Regions from separate parts of the Streptomyces sp. NPDC127197 genome, predicted to be linked through region 2. Evidence: riboswitches for the same ligand, from Rfam matches in the RefSeq annotation. Region 2 holds a riboswitch; the other holds the start of a gene.
What was found. Region 2 has a riboswitch for S-adenosylmethionine ahead of thrC (threonine synthase). Riboswitches for the same ligand answer to the same signal wherever they lie in the genome.
Positions count from the first base shown of each region.

Region 1 (7,383 bases), on a different contig from region 2:
CCTTCTAGTTTCCGTGATGCGCCAGTTTCCCTGGAGCGTGTGGCTCGTAACCCTACGGCCTGGCGCGTACTCGCCGCCGGTCTGTTCCCGGCGGCGAGGCGGTCTGTGCTGTTGCGTCCGCTTACGTCATGCTCTGTGTTCATGATCAGCAAGTGGAGTGCGGTGGCCCGCCGGGCGGTCCGGCGGCCGGCGGCGCCGGTGACGTACGGACTGATCGCCCTGTGCTGCCTGATCTTCCTGACCGGCCCCGCCTCGGGCCTCTCTCCGGCGTACGGCTCCGGCGACGCGCTGCTCGCCGCGCAGCAGGCCTACTTCCGCCACTGGGGCGTCGTGCCCGCAGAACTGTTCGAGGGTGCCCCGAGGGCAGCCCTGACCCCGGCCACGGCCCTCTTCGTCCATGGCAGCTGGCTGCATCTGCTCGGCAACATGCTCTTCCTCTACGTGTTCGGGGTGATGACCGAGGAACGGATGGGCCGGGTCGAGTTCACCTGCTTCTACGTCGGCTGCGGCTACCTGGCCCTGCTCGGGTACGCGGGCGCCCACGCCGGCTCCGAGCAGTCGCTGGTCGGCGCCTCGGGGGCGATCTCAGCGGTGCTGGGCGCGTTCCTGTTCCTTTTCCCCCGCGCCCGGGTGACCAGCCTCCTGCCCTTCCTGTTCTTCCTGCCGCTACGCTTCCCGGCGTGGGTGGTGCTGCCGTTCTGGGTGGCCCTGCAGTGGCTGGCGGCGGGACAGGCGACCGGCGGGCCGGGGGTGGCCTACCTGGCCCACCTGGTGGGCTTCGCGCTGGGCTTCCTCTACGCGTGGGCGCGGTTCGGCCGGACAGCTAGAGTGAAGGCCGCCCCAGCTCCGGCCACCGAGGGAGAGAACCAGCCGTGATCACCGCGATCGTCCTGATCAAGACCAGCGTGGACCGGATCCCCGAGATCGCCGAGCAGATCGCCTCGCTGGACTCCGTCAGCGAGGTCTTCTCGGTCACGGGCACCTACGACCTGATCGCGATGGTCCGGGTCAAGCAGCACGAGAACCTGGCCGACGTCATCCCCGGCCGGATCAGCAAGATCCCCGGCGTGGAGGCGACGGACACGCACGTGGCGTTCCGGACGTACTCGCAGCACGACCTGGAGGCGGCGTTCGCCATCGGCCTGGACTCCTGAGTCGCCTGTCTAGACCACGGGCACGCAGCGGCCCTCCTCCGTCCGGTACTGCCACTTCGCGCCGTGCCGGACGAGTTCCTTCACAGCCTTCACGAAGCGCTCCACATGCTCGTCCGGCGTCCCCGCGCCGAAGCTGACGCGGATCGCGTTGAGGGACTTCTCGCCGGGCGCGGCCTCGGGGGCACCGCACTCGCCCTGGGCCTGCGGGTCGCTGCCCAGCAGGGTGCGGACGAGGGGGTGGGCGCAGAAGAGGCCGTCGCGGACGCCGATGCCGTACTCGGCGGACAGGGCGGCGGCGAAGTGGGAGCTGTTCCAGCCGTCGACCACGAAGGAGATCACCCCGACCCGCGGGGCGTCGTCGCCGAACAGGGACAGCACCCTGACCTCCGGGACCTCGGCGAGCCCCGCACGCACGGTGTCGATCAGGTGCCGCTCGCGGGCGACGAGGGTGTCGAAGCCCGCCTCGGTGAGCGCCTTGCAGGCGGACGCGACGGCGTAGGCGCCGATGACGTTGGGCGACCCGGCCTCGTGCCGCGCGGCGCTCTCGTGCCACTCCACGTCCACTCCCCCGTCCGCCCGCCGGGTCACCTTGCGGCTGGCACCGCCGCCCGCGAGGTACGGCTCGGCCGCGCGCAGCCAGTCGGCACGGCCGGCCAGCACGCCGGAGCCGAAGGGGGCGTACAGCTTGTGCCCGGAGAAGGCGACCCAGTCGACGTCGAGGTCCTGCACCGACACCGGGTGGTGCGGGGCGAGTTGGGCGGCGTCCAGGACGATCCGGGCGCCGTGCGCGTGCGCGGCCGCGGCGAGTTCCCGTACGGGCCACAGCTCGCCGGTGACGTTGGAGGCCCCGGTGACGCACACGAGGGCGGGGTCGTGGGGGTCGCGGTCGGCCAGGGCGCGCTCCAGGGTCTGAACGGCCTGCTGCGGGGTGCGCGGGGCGTCGAGGTAGCTGACGCGGGCGTCCTGCCAGGGCAGCAGCGAGGCGTGGTGCTCGGTCTCGAAGACGAAGACCTGGCAGTCGGCGGGGAGCGCGGCGGCGAGCAGGTTGAGCGAGTCGGTGGTGGACCGGGTGAACACCACTTGGTCGTCCGCCCGGCAGTCGAGGAACTCGGCGACGGTCCTGCGGGCGTTCTCGAAGAGGTCGGTGGACAGCTGCGAGAGGTATCCGGCGCCGCGGTGGACACTGCCGTAGTACGGCGCGTACGCCGCCACGTCGTCCCAGACCCGCTGCAGCGCGGGCGCGCTGGCGGCGTAGTCGAGCGCGGCGTAGGTGACTTCGCCACCCGTGACGAGCGGGACGGTGACATCCCGGCCCAGAACAGGCAGGGGGGAGCAAACGGACTGGGCGGCGGCAGCGGTGGAGACGGACATGGGTGTACTCCCGTAATCGCAGGCGAAGATGACCGCGCGAGCGGCACGGCTCAAGCGCGGGGAAGGATGAAAAGGGTGTGCGGAGGCGGGGCTCTGCGGCCCTATCGCATTCGCTTGCTCACGGAAGGCTCCCTCGACGACCAGGACCCCTGGTCCCACACTCGTTCAAAAGTGTGCGAGGGGTCCGCGCTTGTCGTAGACCTCGCTGCCTACGACCTGGTCTTCACCCGGGGCACCCCGCCACGGACGGAGGGTTGCCGGACAGCCGGCCGGGGCCTTTCAGCTGTCGCTCATGACCTGATCGGAAAACTACGTGACCTGATCGCCGAAGCGCAACTCCTGTCCGGATCCCGAAACGTTCAGGCGCTGCCGAACGCCGCGGTTCGGCAGCGCCCTGAAGGGGCGCGGGGCTGTGCCGATATACGGCTCCGCCGCGTGGGCGCGACCAGCCACGATGGCGCCGCAGACGATCGACGGCGCATCGCGGCTGTTCCATCGGAGCGCTTACGCGTTGCTCGCGGCCACCCATCGCTCGAGCGTCCGCTTCGCCGCACCGGAGTCGATCGATTCCGCCGCCTTCTCCATCCCGGCCCGGATCTGCTCGGTCAGCGGCGCAGCCGTCGGCGCCAGCGCCACCAGCGCCGCCGCCGAGTTCAGCAGCACCGCATCCCGTACCGGGCCCTGCTCCCCGTCGAGCAGCCGCCGGGCGACCTCGGCGTTGTACGAGGCGTCGGCGCCGCGCAGCGCCTCCAGCGGCACCAGCTCGATCCCGACGTCCCGCGGGTCGAGGCTCTCCTCGGTCACCTTGCCGTCCCGGACGACCCAGACCCGGGAGGTGGACGCGGTCGTCAGCTCGTCGAGGCCGTCGTCGCCGCGGAACACCAGGGAGGAGTTGCCGCGCTCGGCGAAGACGCCGGCCACGATGGGCGCCATCCTGAGGTCGGCGACGCCCACCGCCTGTGCCTTCACCTTGGCCGGGTTGGTCAGCGGACCGAGAAAGTTGAACGTCGTCCGGATGCCCAACTGCCCGCGGGCCGCTGCCACATGACGCAGCGCCGGGTGGAACTTCACCGCGAAGCAGAAGGTGATCCCGGCCTCCTCGGCGACCTCCGCGACCCGCTGCGGCGTCAGCTCCAGATTGACGCCGAGCTTCTCCAGCACATCGGACGCCCCGGACGCCGAGGACGCGGCCCGGTTGCCGTGCTTGACGACCTTCGCACCGGTGCCGGCGATGACGATCGCGGACATCGTGGAGATGTTGACGGTCTTCGCGCCGTCGCCGCCGGTGCCGACGATGTCGACGGTGTCGCCCGGCACCTCGATCACGTTCGCGTGGTCGTACATCGCCCGGACGAACCCGGCGATCTCCTCGACGGTCTCGCCCTTGGCGCGCAGTGCCACCGCGAACCCGGCGATCTGGGCGTCCGTCGCCTCGCCACGCATGATCAGGTCCATCGCCCAGGCGGTGTCGTCCGCGCTGAGGTCGCGGCCCTGAAGCAGGCCGTTCAGCAGGGCGGGCCAGGAACGGCCCGCCGCGGTGTCGCCTCCAGCGGGGGTCACAGCGCTCATAAGCCGCTCCTGGGTCAGTCCCGTACACCGGGACACGAGTCTCGAACAGGTCCACCCTATCCAGCCGCGGGCACGGCGAAGGGCCCCGTCCGAACAACGGACGGGGCCCTTCGCCGTGGCGTGGCGAACGCAGTGATCAGTGGTGGCCGTGGCCGCTCGTGATCTCCCTGTACTCCTCGACGGTGGGCTTGGGGATCTGGGCGTCCTCGCCGTAGTACGCCTTGCTGAGCTTGGCGCGCAGCTTCTCGGAGCCCTTCACCTTGCGCTCGACACCGTGCTCGTCGACCGTCGGGCCGATCTCGGCCGGCTGGTACTGCTCGTGCGCCGTGATCGTGTGCAGCTGCTCCTGGCTGAGCGGCTCGTGCACCTCGATGAACTCACCGTGCGGCAGGCGCTTGATCGTGCCGGTCTCCCGGCCGTGCAGCACCTTGTCCCGGTCCCGGCGCTGCAGGCCGAGGCAGATCCGCTTGGTGACGATGAACGCGATGACCGGTCCGGCGAAGAAGCCGATCCGGACGAACCAGGTGACCGCGTTGATCGACAGGTGGAAGTGGGTGGCGATCAGGTCGTTGCCACCGCCGACCAGCGTGATCATGTACAGCGTGATCCAGGCGACGCCGAACGCGGTACGCGTCGGGGCGTTGCGCGGGCGGTCCAGGATGTGGTGCTCGCGCTTGTCGCCGGTGATCCAGGCCTCGATGAACGGGTAGAGGGCGAGCACCACCAGGACCAGACCGAAGAGCACCAGCGGGATGAACACGCCCAGGACGAGCGTGTGGCCCCAGAGATTGATCTCCCAGCCCGGGAAGTAGCGGACCAGGCCCTCGGCGAAGCCCATGTACCAGTCGGGCTGGGCGCCGGTGGACACCTGGTCCGGACGGTAGGGGCCCATCGCCCAGATCGGGTTGATCTGCGCGATCGCCGCGATGGCCGCGATGACACCGAAGACCAGGAAGAAGAAGCCTCCGGCCTTGGCCATGTAGACCGGCAGCAGCGGCATGCCGACGACGTTCTTGTTGGTCTTTCCGGGGCCCGCGAACTGCGTGTGCTTGTGGTAGAAGACCAGGATCAGGTGGCCGACCACCAGGCCGAGCATGATGCCCGGCAGCAGCAGGATGTGGATCGAGTAGAAGCGGGCCACGAAGTCGGTGCCCGGGAACTCGCCGCCGAACAGGAAGAACGAGATGTACGTGCCGACGATCGGCATGGACAGGATCGCGCCCTGCGTGAAGCGGACACCGGTGCCGGAGAGCAGGTCGTCCGGGAGCGAGTAGCCGGTGAAACCGGTGAACATGCCGAGGACGAACAGCAGGAAGCCGAACAGCCAGTTGATCTCACGCGGCTTGCGGAACGCGCCGGTGAAGAACACCCGGAACATGTGCACGAACATCGCGGCCAGGAAGATCAGCGCGGCCCAGTGGTGGATCTGCCGGATGAGCAGACCGCCCCGGACGTCGAAGCTGATGTCCAGCGTCGAGGCGAACGCCTCGGACATGAGCTGGCCCTGCAGCGGGACGTAGCTGCCGTGGTACTCCACCTCGTTCATCGACGGGTGGAAGAACAGCGTCAGGTACACACCCGTGAGGATGATGATGATGAAGCTGTAGAGCGCGACCTCGCCCAGCATGAAGGACCAGTGGTCCGGGAAGATCTTGCGCATGTTGGCCTTGGCCAGGGAGTAGATCCCCAGCCGGCCGTCGGCCCAGTCGGCGACGCGCTCGCCGGCCGGTGCCTTCCCGCGAGAGCGGGACTCGGAAGTGGTCGTAGTGCTCATCCGCGCTCCCAGAATGCAGGACCGACGGGCTCTTCGAAGTCGCCGAGCGCCTCGAGGTAGCCCTCGTCGTTCACGCCGATACGCAGCTGCGGCAGGGCGTGGCCGGCGGGGCCGAAGATGACCCGGGCACCGTCGGAGAGGTCGAAGGTGGACTGGTGGCAAGGGCACAGCACGTGGTGCGTCTGCTGTTCGTACAGCGAGATCGGGCAGCCGACGTGGGTGCAGATCTTCGAGTACGCCACGATGCCCTCGTGCGACCACTCGAGCTCGCGCTTGTCCTTGATGTCGCCCGGCTGGAGCCGCACGATCATCAGGGCCGCCTTGGCGATCTCGTTCTGGAAGTCGTGGTCGTGCTCCTCCAGGCCCTCGGGCTTGGCGAACGTGAGCGAGCCGACGGCGACGTCCGAGGGACGCAGCGGCTCGTTCGTGTTCATGTTGACGAGGAGCTTGCCCCTCTTCCACAGCGTGTGGCGCAGCTTGGTCTCGGGCAGCGGGCCGAGGTCGCGCAGCAGGACGACGCCGGAGAGCGGCACCAGGGTGAGCGCGCCGAACATCGTGTTGCGGATCAGCTTGCGGCGGCCGAGCGCCGACTCCTTGGCGCCCTGCTTGAAGTCCGCGTGGACCTTCGCACGGACCTCGGGGGACGCCTCGATCGGGTGCCGCTCGTCGGCGATCTCCACGTCGGACATCAGGGTGCGGGCCCAGTGGACCGCGCCCGCGCCGATGCAGAACAGCGCGATGCCGAGCGTCAGACCCAGCGCGAAGTTCAGGGCGCTGAGGTGACCGATCGGGAAGACGAAGATCGACTTGTCGACCGGGATCGTCACATACGCGGCGATGAAGCCGATGGTGGCCAGCATCGACACCGTGAACAGCAGGGCGACCGTACGCTCGGACCGCTTGGCGGCCCGCTCGTCGATGTCCTGGATCCGGTGCTCGTGGGGCGGCAGGCCCGGGTCGGCGAACGGGTCCTTCTCGTCCGCGACCGCTACGGCGCGGTCCTGCTCAGCGGGCAGGTTCTCTTCTGGAATGTCTTGGCTACTCATGACTTCTTGGCCTTTGCGGTCCGAGCGGCGACCCAGACGGCGACCGCGACGAGCGAGCCCAGACCGAAGACCCACGAGAACAGGCCCTCACTGACCGGCCCGAGGCCGCCCAGCTCCAGACCACCGGGGTTCTCCGTGTGCTCGCTGTTGACCGCCTCCAGGTACGCGATGATGTCCTTCTTGTTCTGCTCGGACAGCGTCGTGTCGGGGAAGGAGGGCATGTTCTGCGGGCCGGTCTGCATGGCCTCGTAGATGTGCTTCGGGTCGACGCCCTCGAGCGTCGGCGCGTACTTGCCCTTGGTGAGCGCACCGCCCTTGCCGGTGAAGTTGTGGCACTGCGCGCAGTTGGTGCGGAAGAGCTCGCCGCCCTTGCCGATGTCCGCGCCCTCCGTGCCGTACTGCTCCTTGGTCGGGATGTTCGGGCCGGCGCCGAGCGAGGAGATGTACGCCGCGAGCTGGTCGATCTCGG
Region 1 covers NZ_JBHXVG010000001.1:488,748-496,130, forward strand. Annotated here, with positions in the region: gene ACFVJQ_RS02330 (rhomboid family intramembrane serine protease) at 142-876, shown strand; gene ACFVJQ_RS02335 (Lrp/AsnC family transcriptional regulator) at 873-1,154, shown strand; gene ACFVJQ_RS02340 (aminotransferase class V-fold PLP-dependent enzyme) at 1,164-2,525, opposite strand; SAM riboswitch class IV at 2,707-2,823, opposite strand; gene trpD (anthranilate phosphoribosyltransferase) at 3,030-4,094, opposite strand; gene ACFVJQ_RS02350 (cytochrome bc complex cytochrome b subunit) at 4,231-5,868, opposite strand; gene ACFVJQ_RS02355 (Rieske 2Fe-2S domain-containing protein) at 5,865-6,914, opposite strand; gene ACFVJQ_RS02360 (c-type cytochrome) at 6,911-7,383, opposite strand, start outside.
Region 1: it holds a riboswitch for S-adenosylmethionine, as region 2 does, so the genes downstream of both, ACFVJQ_RS02340 (aminotransferase class V-fold PLP-dependent enzyme) here and thrC (threonine synthase) in region 2, are expected to answer to the same signal.

Region 2 (7,383 bases):
CCGCGACGGACGGCTCGCACACCTCGTGGTTCCTTGCCCCACCCGGCTTGCGGCCTCACCGACCCGGTCCTTCTTTGTCACTCTCACCTTCAGAGTGCTAACGCCAATGATTAGCACTCGCCCCTGCCGAGTGCAAGCGCCTCCCACGGACTGAGGTCGGCCTCCGGGCAGACCGAAGGGCTCGCACCCCGGGAGGTGCGAGCCCTTCGAAGATGAACAGAAGAACGTCGCTGCAGTCGGCGCGTGCTTCAGCTGGCCGCGAGCCGGACCATGTCCGCCTGCGGCCCCTTCTGGCCCTGCGAGATCTCGAAATCGACCCGCTGGCCCTCTTCCAGGGTGCGGTATCCGTCCATCTGGATCGCGCTGTAGTGGACGAAAACATCCGCACCACCGTCGACCGCGATGAAGCCGTACCCCTTCTCCGCGTTGAACCACTTGACGGTGCCCTGAGCCATGCCTAACTCCCCTATTACTGGCCCTTGCACAGATCCACACTTCGCGGATCCGGGTCAGACCTCACCCCCCATTGGTTGGGGGCGTGCGCCGGAACGCGTCGACCGCGGCTGAATGTATCTGTCCAACTGCCGTCTGCAACAGGTCAATCGGACGAGAAATCTGGGCACCGAGGGTCGGGAATTTGCGGAGAATTCGCCCGAATTCAGGGCAAGTCGGGCCCCATAAAGGGAATAAAAGACGCAAAAGAGCCACACAGTTTGGCTGCTTCTTATCGCACGCGGAGCCGGAACTCATATGCGTCCGGCATGCGGGTCGCAGCGGGTTCCCCAACTGTACCGCGCTCAATCACACAGAATTGCCCCCTCCGCTTCTCTCACGGAGGGGGCAATTCGATGAACAATGCGTAACCTGCGTTACTCACGGTAACGCAGGAGCGTGTCAGCCGCCCGCGACCGCCGGAATGATGGAGACGCCCGCGCCGTCCGGCGTCGCCGTCTCCAGGCCCTGCTCGAAACGGACGTCGTCGTCGTTGACGTACACGTTGACGAAGCGACGCAGCTTGCCCTGGTCGTCCAGGACGCGGGCCGAGATGCCCGTGTGGTTCTTCTCCAGATCGGCGATGACCTCGGCGAGGGTCGCACCCTCGGCGGCGACCTCTGCCTGCCCGCCGGTGTAGGTGCGCAGGATGGTGGGGATGCGGACGGTGACGCTCATGCGGTGTGACCTCCGGTCGAGTACACAGGGACGGCGGGGCAGCGCCCCAGGGGCGCGGGGAACTGCGCGACCAGCCCCCACCGGTCCGCAGCGTGAATTCGGCCTTCCGGCGGAGCGCCCCCGCTCATGCGAGGCCAGCCTCTCGGAAGGAGTCAAGGTTCGGGCGGATGGTGGCGGTCAGGCCGGTGCCGGCCACCGCGTCAAGGGTCTTCAGGCCGTCGCCGGTGTTGAGGACGACCGTCGTCAGGGTCGGGTCGAGTACGCCGTTCTCGATCAGCTTGCGCGTGACGCCGACCGTCACGCCACCCGCCGTCTCGGCGAAAATGCCCTCGGTCCGGGCGAGCAGCTTGATCGCGTCCACGATCTGCTCGTCCGTCACGTCCTCCACCGCACCGCCCGTACGGCGCGCGATGTCCAGGACGTACGGCCCGTCCGCGGGGTTGCCGATGGCCAGCGACTTGGCGATGGTGTCGGGCTTCTGCGGCCGGACGACGTCGTGGCCCCCCTTGAAGGCCACCGACACCGGCGAGCAGCCCTCGGCCTGCGCGCCGAAGATCTTGTACGGCCTGTCCTCGACCAGCCCGAGCTTGATCAGCTCCTGGAGACCCTTGTCGATCTTCGTGAGCTGGGAGCCGGAGGCGATCGGCACGACGATCTGGTCGGGCAGCTGCCAGCCGAGCTGCTCGCAGATCTCGTACGCCAGGGTCTTGGAGCCCTCCGCGTAGTACGGCCGCAGGTTGACGTTGACGAAGCCCCAGCCCTCGCCGGCCGGGTCGCCGATCAGCTCGGAGCAGAAGCGGTTCACGTCGTCGTAGTTGCCCTCGATGCCGACGAGTTCGCCGCCGTAGACCGCGGCCATGACGACCTTGCCCTGCTCGAGGTCGTGCGGGATGAACACGCAGGAGCGGAAGCCGGCGCGGGCCGCCGCGGCGCCCACCGCACCGGCCAGGTTGCCGGTGGAGGAGCAGGACAGGGTGGTGAAGCCGAAGGCGCGGGCGGCCTCCAGGGCCTGGGCGACCACGCGGTCCTTGAAGGAGTGGGTCGGGTTGCCGGAGTCGTCCTTCACGTACAGCCCGCCGGTGACGCCGAGTTCGCGCGCGAGGTTGTCGGCCTTGACGAGCTTGGTCCAGCCCGGGTTCAGGTTCGGCTTGCCGGCCACGTCCGCGGGGACGGGCAGCAGGGGTGCGTAACGCCAGATGTTCGACGGTCCCGCCTCGATGCGCTTGCGGAGCTCCTCGGCGTCGTACGCAGAGAAGTCGTACGCGATCTCGAGCGGGCCGAAACACTCCTCGCACGCGAAGACCGGGCCGAGCGGTACGCGGTGGCCGCACTCGCGACAGGACAGCGCGGCGGCGGGACCGAGGTCGACGGTGGGAGTGCTGGTGCTTTCGACAGTCTGCACAGCCATGTGAGGCGAGGCCCTTTCTCCTCATCTTCCTCACGACGCATCTCGCCGTGAGACGGAATTGGCACCTTCCCTAGCCGGGAGCCTCACCACGTCTGCGTGACAAGAACCGGCTGGAGGGTTGCCGGGGCTTCATCGGGCCGTTTCCCTCTGCCCCTCTGGATGAGCTGTATGTGGTTGTAGACGCAAACAACCCCCGACATGCGATGGTCATCAGCGTTGTTCAAGACTGTAACCGAAGGCCAGGACAGTTGAGATAGTCGTCCGAACCGCGAGATGGATCACAACCCCCTCGCCTGGAGAACGCAGAGGAGCCGCAAGCTGTGCTGGAAGAAGTCGAGCGCTGGCTGAGCACCCGCTCCTGGTCCCTGACCGATCGCCCGCTCCACAAGATCCTGGCCGCCAAACGCACGACGGGCCAGTCGGTCAGTGTCGTGCTGCCCGCACTCAACGAGGAGGAGACCGTCGGCGACATCGTCGCCGTGATCCGTCACGACCTCATGCAGCAGCTCCCGCTCGTCGACGAGATCGTCGTCGTCGACTCGGGGTCCACCGACCGCACCTCCGAGGTGGCCGCCGCCGCGGGCGCCCGGGTCGTCCACCGCGACGACATCCTGCCGCGCATACCGGCCCTCCCCGGCAAGGGCGAGGTCCTGTGGCGCTCCCTCCTCGTCACGAGCGGGGACATCGTCTGCTTCATCGACGCCGACCTGAAGGAGTTCTCCTCGGACTTCGTGTCGGGCATCGTCGGCCCGCTGCTCACCGACCCGGAGGTCGACCTCGTCAAGGGGATGTACGACCGTCCCCTCGGCACTGAGTCGGATTCGCTCGCCTCCGGCAAGACGGCGGGGCAGGGCGGCCGGGTGACCGAGCTGATGGCCCGTCCGCTGCTGAACATGCACTGGCCGCAGCTGGCCGGTTTCGTCCAGCCGCTGGGCGGCGAGTACGCGGCCCGCCGCTCGCTGCTCGAACAGCTCCCGTTCCCCGTCGGCTACGGCGTGGAGCTCGGCATGCTGGTCGACTCCCTCCACCTGGCCGGCCTCGACGCGCTCGCGCAGGTCGACGTCGGGGTGCGCAAGCACCGCCACCAGGACGGGCAGGCGCTCGGCCGGATGGCGGCGGCGATCTACCGCACGGCCCAGCTGCGGCTGGCCCGCGGCCATCTGATCCGGCCCTCCCTCACCCAGTTCGAACGGGTGGAGGACGGCTTCGAACCGCGTACGTTCTCCGTGGACACGGAGGAGCGGCCACCGATGGTGGAGATCGCCGAGTACGCCGCCCGGAAAGTGGCGTGACCGTTTTATGGGCGTTGTATACGGCCCCGCCGGGCGACCTTCCGTACGTTTGAGCGGATCCGGCTCGGGCTAGGTTGAGGCGTATGGCTTCAACGTACGGTGCTGCGCAGGTACTGGTGGCCTCCAACCGTGGCCCGGTCTCGTACGAGGTGCGCGAGGACGGCTCGCTGGCCGCCAGACGCGGCGGCGGCGGGCTGGTCTCCGGGCTGTCGGCCATCGGGCCGGACGCCGGCGCGCTGTGGGTGTGCTCGGCCCTCGGCGACGGCGACCGCGAGGCGGTGCGGCGCGGGGTGGGCGAGTCCGGCGTACGCATGCTGGACATTCCGGCCGCCGTGCATGCGGACGCGTACAACGGCATCGCCAACTCCGTGCTGTGGTTCGTCCACCACATGCTGTACCAGACGCCGCTGGAGCCGGTCTTCGACGCGGAGTTCCGGCGGCAGTGGGCGTCGTACGAGGCGTACAACCGCGCCTTCGCCGAGGCGCTGGCGCAGGAGGCGGCGCAGGGTGCCGCGGTGATGGTGCAGGACTACCACCTCAGCCTGGTCCCGGGGCTGCTGCGCGAGCTGCGCCCGGATGTGCGGATCGGCCACTTCTCGCACACGCCGTGGGCGCCGCCGGAGTACTTCCGGGTGCTTCCGGACGACATCGCCGGGCAGCTGCTGCGCGGAATGCTGGGCGCGGACCGGCTCGGCTTCCTCACCCATCGCTGGGCGGACGCGTTCACCGCGTGCTGCGAGGCGTTCGCCGGGGGCCTCGGGGACACCCGGGTCGGGGTGCACGGGCTCGGCGCGGACGCGGACTTCCTGCGGAAGCGGTCGCACGAGGCCGATGTGAACGAGCGGATGGCGACGCTGCGGGCGGAGATCGGCGAGGGCCGCAAGGCGATCGTCCGGGTGGACCGGACCGAGCTGTCGAAGAACATCGTGCGGGGCCTGCTGGCGTACCGGCAGCTGCTCGACGAGCACCCGGAGTGGCGTGAGCGGGTGGTGCACGTCGCGTTCGCGTACCCGTCGCGGCAGGATCTCGCCGTGTACCGGGAGTACACGGCCGAGGTGCAGCGGCAGGCCGAGGAGATCAACGGGCGGTACGGGACGCCGGGCTGGACGCCGGTGGTGCTGCACGTCAAGGACGACTTCGCACGGTCGCTGGCGGCGTACCGGCTGGCGGACGTGGCGCTGGTCAACCCCATCCGGGACGGGATGAACCTCGTCGCCAAGGAGGTGCCGGTCGTCTCCGACGAGGGGTGCGTGCTGGTGCTGTCGCGGGAGGCGGGGGCATATGAGGAGCTGGGGGAGGATGCGATCGGGGTGAATCCGTATGACGTGGTCGGGACGGCCGAGGCGTTGCATGAGGCGCTGACCATGTCGGTCGGGGAGCGGATGGAGCGGACGAAGCGGTTGGCTGCGGCTGCTACCGCCTTGCCGCCGGCTCAGTGGTTCCTGGATCAGCTGGGTGAGCTGAACGCCTGATCGGGCGGTGCGCGGTGCTGGTGGGGGTGGGTCGCGCGGCCCGGCGCTGACGGGGAGCCGCCCGCGCCCACCCGTGCCGCCCCAGCGGCACGACTGCCCGCGGCTTGACGGGGTGGCTGCGGCACGACTGCCCGCAGCCAGGCCGTCAGCCGATGCGTGCCGCCAGTCCGGCCAGCAGTCCTACGACGCCCTCCGGGCCGTTCACCACCAGATCTGCTCGTTTGCTCAGTTCGGTGACCTCGTCGCTGCCGCTGCAGACCAGTAGGCCGGGGGTGCCGGTGGAGCGGAGTTTTTCGATGGTGGCGTAGGCGGGGAGGTCGCCGAGGTCGTCGCCGGCGTAGAGGATGGAGGCGGCGGAGAGGTCGCGGGCGTGTTCGAGGAGGGCGACGCCCTTGTCCATGCCGGGTGGGCGGAGCTCCAGGACCATGCGGCCGGGTTCGACGATCAGGCCGTGCCGGGTGGCGAGGTCGGAGAGGGGTTCGCGCAGGGCCTCGAACGCGGCCTGGGGGTCGGCGGCGCGGCGGGTGTGGACGGCGACCGCGTGGCCCTTGTCCTCCACCCAGGTGCCCTGCCCGGTGCCCACCCGTTCGAGCAGCCCCGGCAGTTCCTCGCGGACGGCGGCGACACCGGGGTGCGGGGCGGGGGCGCTGACCTCGCCGCTCACGGCGTCCCAGCGTTCGGCGCCGTAGTGGCCTAGGACGACGAGGTGCTCGAGGCCGGGTACACCCGCGAAGCCGCCGTACCGCACGGCTACGTCCGCCGGGCGGCCGGTGATCACGGCGACGGAGGCGACCTTCGGGGCGAGGGCGGCGAGCGCGGGCACCGCATCGGGATGGGCCCGCGCCTGCTCGGGGTCGGGCACGATCGGGGCGAGTGTCCCGTCGAAGTCGAGGGCGATCACCGCCTTGCCGGGCCGGGCGAGAATCGCGTCGAGCCCGTCACGCCCGGCGGGGGTCGAGGGCGTCGGGAGAGTCGTGTTGGGTTCGGTCTCGTGGCTGCCCATAGGGCGACCCTATCCGCGGGCGGGCCTGTCCGGGAGCGAGCCTGTCCGGGGACGAGCCTTTACACGCCGGGCGGCATCATCCAGCCCGTCCGGCGTTTGAGGACGAGGCCGTCCAGACCGAAGCGGGGGCCTGGGGGCGGCAGCCCCCAGCAGGGGCCCACACCCACGCCGGGTGACCAGAAAACGCCGGTCACCGCCCCGCCCGCCGCCGCTCCCGCAGCCTGCGAAGGCGATTCACCGTCACCGGATCGTGCGCCAACGCCCGCGGATCGTCGAGCAGGGCGTTGAGCAACTGGTAGTAGCGCACCGGGGCCAGCCCCAGCTCCTCCCGTATCGCCCGTTCCTTCGCTCCGGGCCCGGCAAATCCCCGGCGTTCCAGCGCGAGGATGTCCTGTTCCCGCCGTCCGAGCCGCTCCTGCTCCATGCCCGAAACCGTAACCTCCGGCACCGACAGCGCGACCTATCCCGCCGCCGAGCTCTCCGCCGTGGTCGCCGTCGACTGCAGCTGACCGAGGATCGCCGACGGGCTGCCACCGGGCTCCACGGCGGAGCCGATCCGCTTCTTGACCTCCGCGCTGACCGCCGCCCAGGACGTCTTGCCGACGGGGTAGAACTCGGCGAGCGGCAGCTCGTCCAGGAACGGCTTGAGGTCCCGGTCCTCGGACGCGCCGCTCATGGCCTCGGACGCGGCGTTGGTGACCGGCAGCAGGTCGTACTCGCGGGAGAAGGCGAGGACGTTCTCCTCGCTGTAGACGAAGTCGAGGAAGTCGCCGACCTGCTCCTTGTGGCCGTTCTGCTTGAACGCCAGCATCCAGTCGGCGACGCCCATCGTGGCCTTGCTCTCACCGTTCACGCCGGGCATCGGCACCATGCCGAACTTCACGCCCTTCTTCTCGGCCATCTTCATCAGGGACGGGTGGCCGTTCAGCATGCCGACCTCGCCCCGGGCGAAGGCGGCGAACGCGTCGGCGCGGTTGAGCTTGCCGGGGGCGACCGGCCCGGTGAGGTCCTCGCCGACCAGTTCGTCGCGCAGCCAGG
Region 2 covers NZ_JBHXVG010000010.1:158,638-166,020, forward strand. Annotated here, with positions in the region: gene ACFVJQ_RS18195 (cold-shock protein) at 249-455, opposite strand; gene ACFVJQ_RS18200 (MoaD/ThiS family protein) at 895-1,170, opposite strand; gene thrC (threonine synthase) at 1,295-2,578, opposite strand; SAM riboswitch class I at 2,597-2,744, opposite strand; gene ACFVJQ_RS18210 (glucosyl-3-phosphoglycerate synthase) at 2,899-3,870, shown strand; gene ACFVJQ_RS18215 (trehalose-6-phosphate synthase) at 3,954-5,342, shown strand; gene otsB (trehalose-phosphatase) at 5,488-6,345, opposite strand; gene ACFVJQ_RS18225 (DUF3263 domain-containing protein) at 6,536-6,769, opposite strand; gene ACFVJQ_RS18230 (extracellular solute-binding protein) at 6,806-7,383, opposite strand, start outside.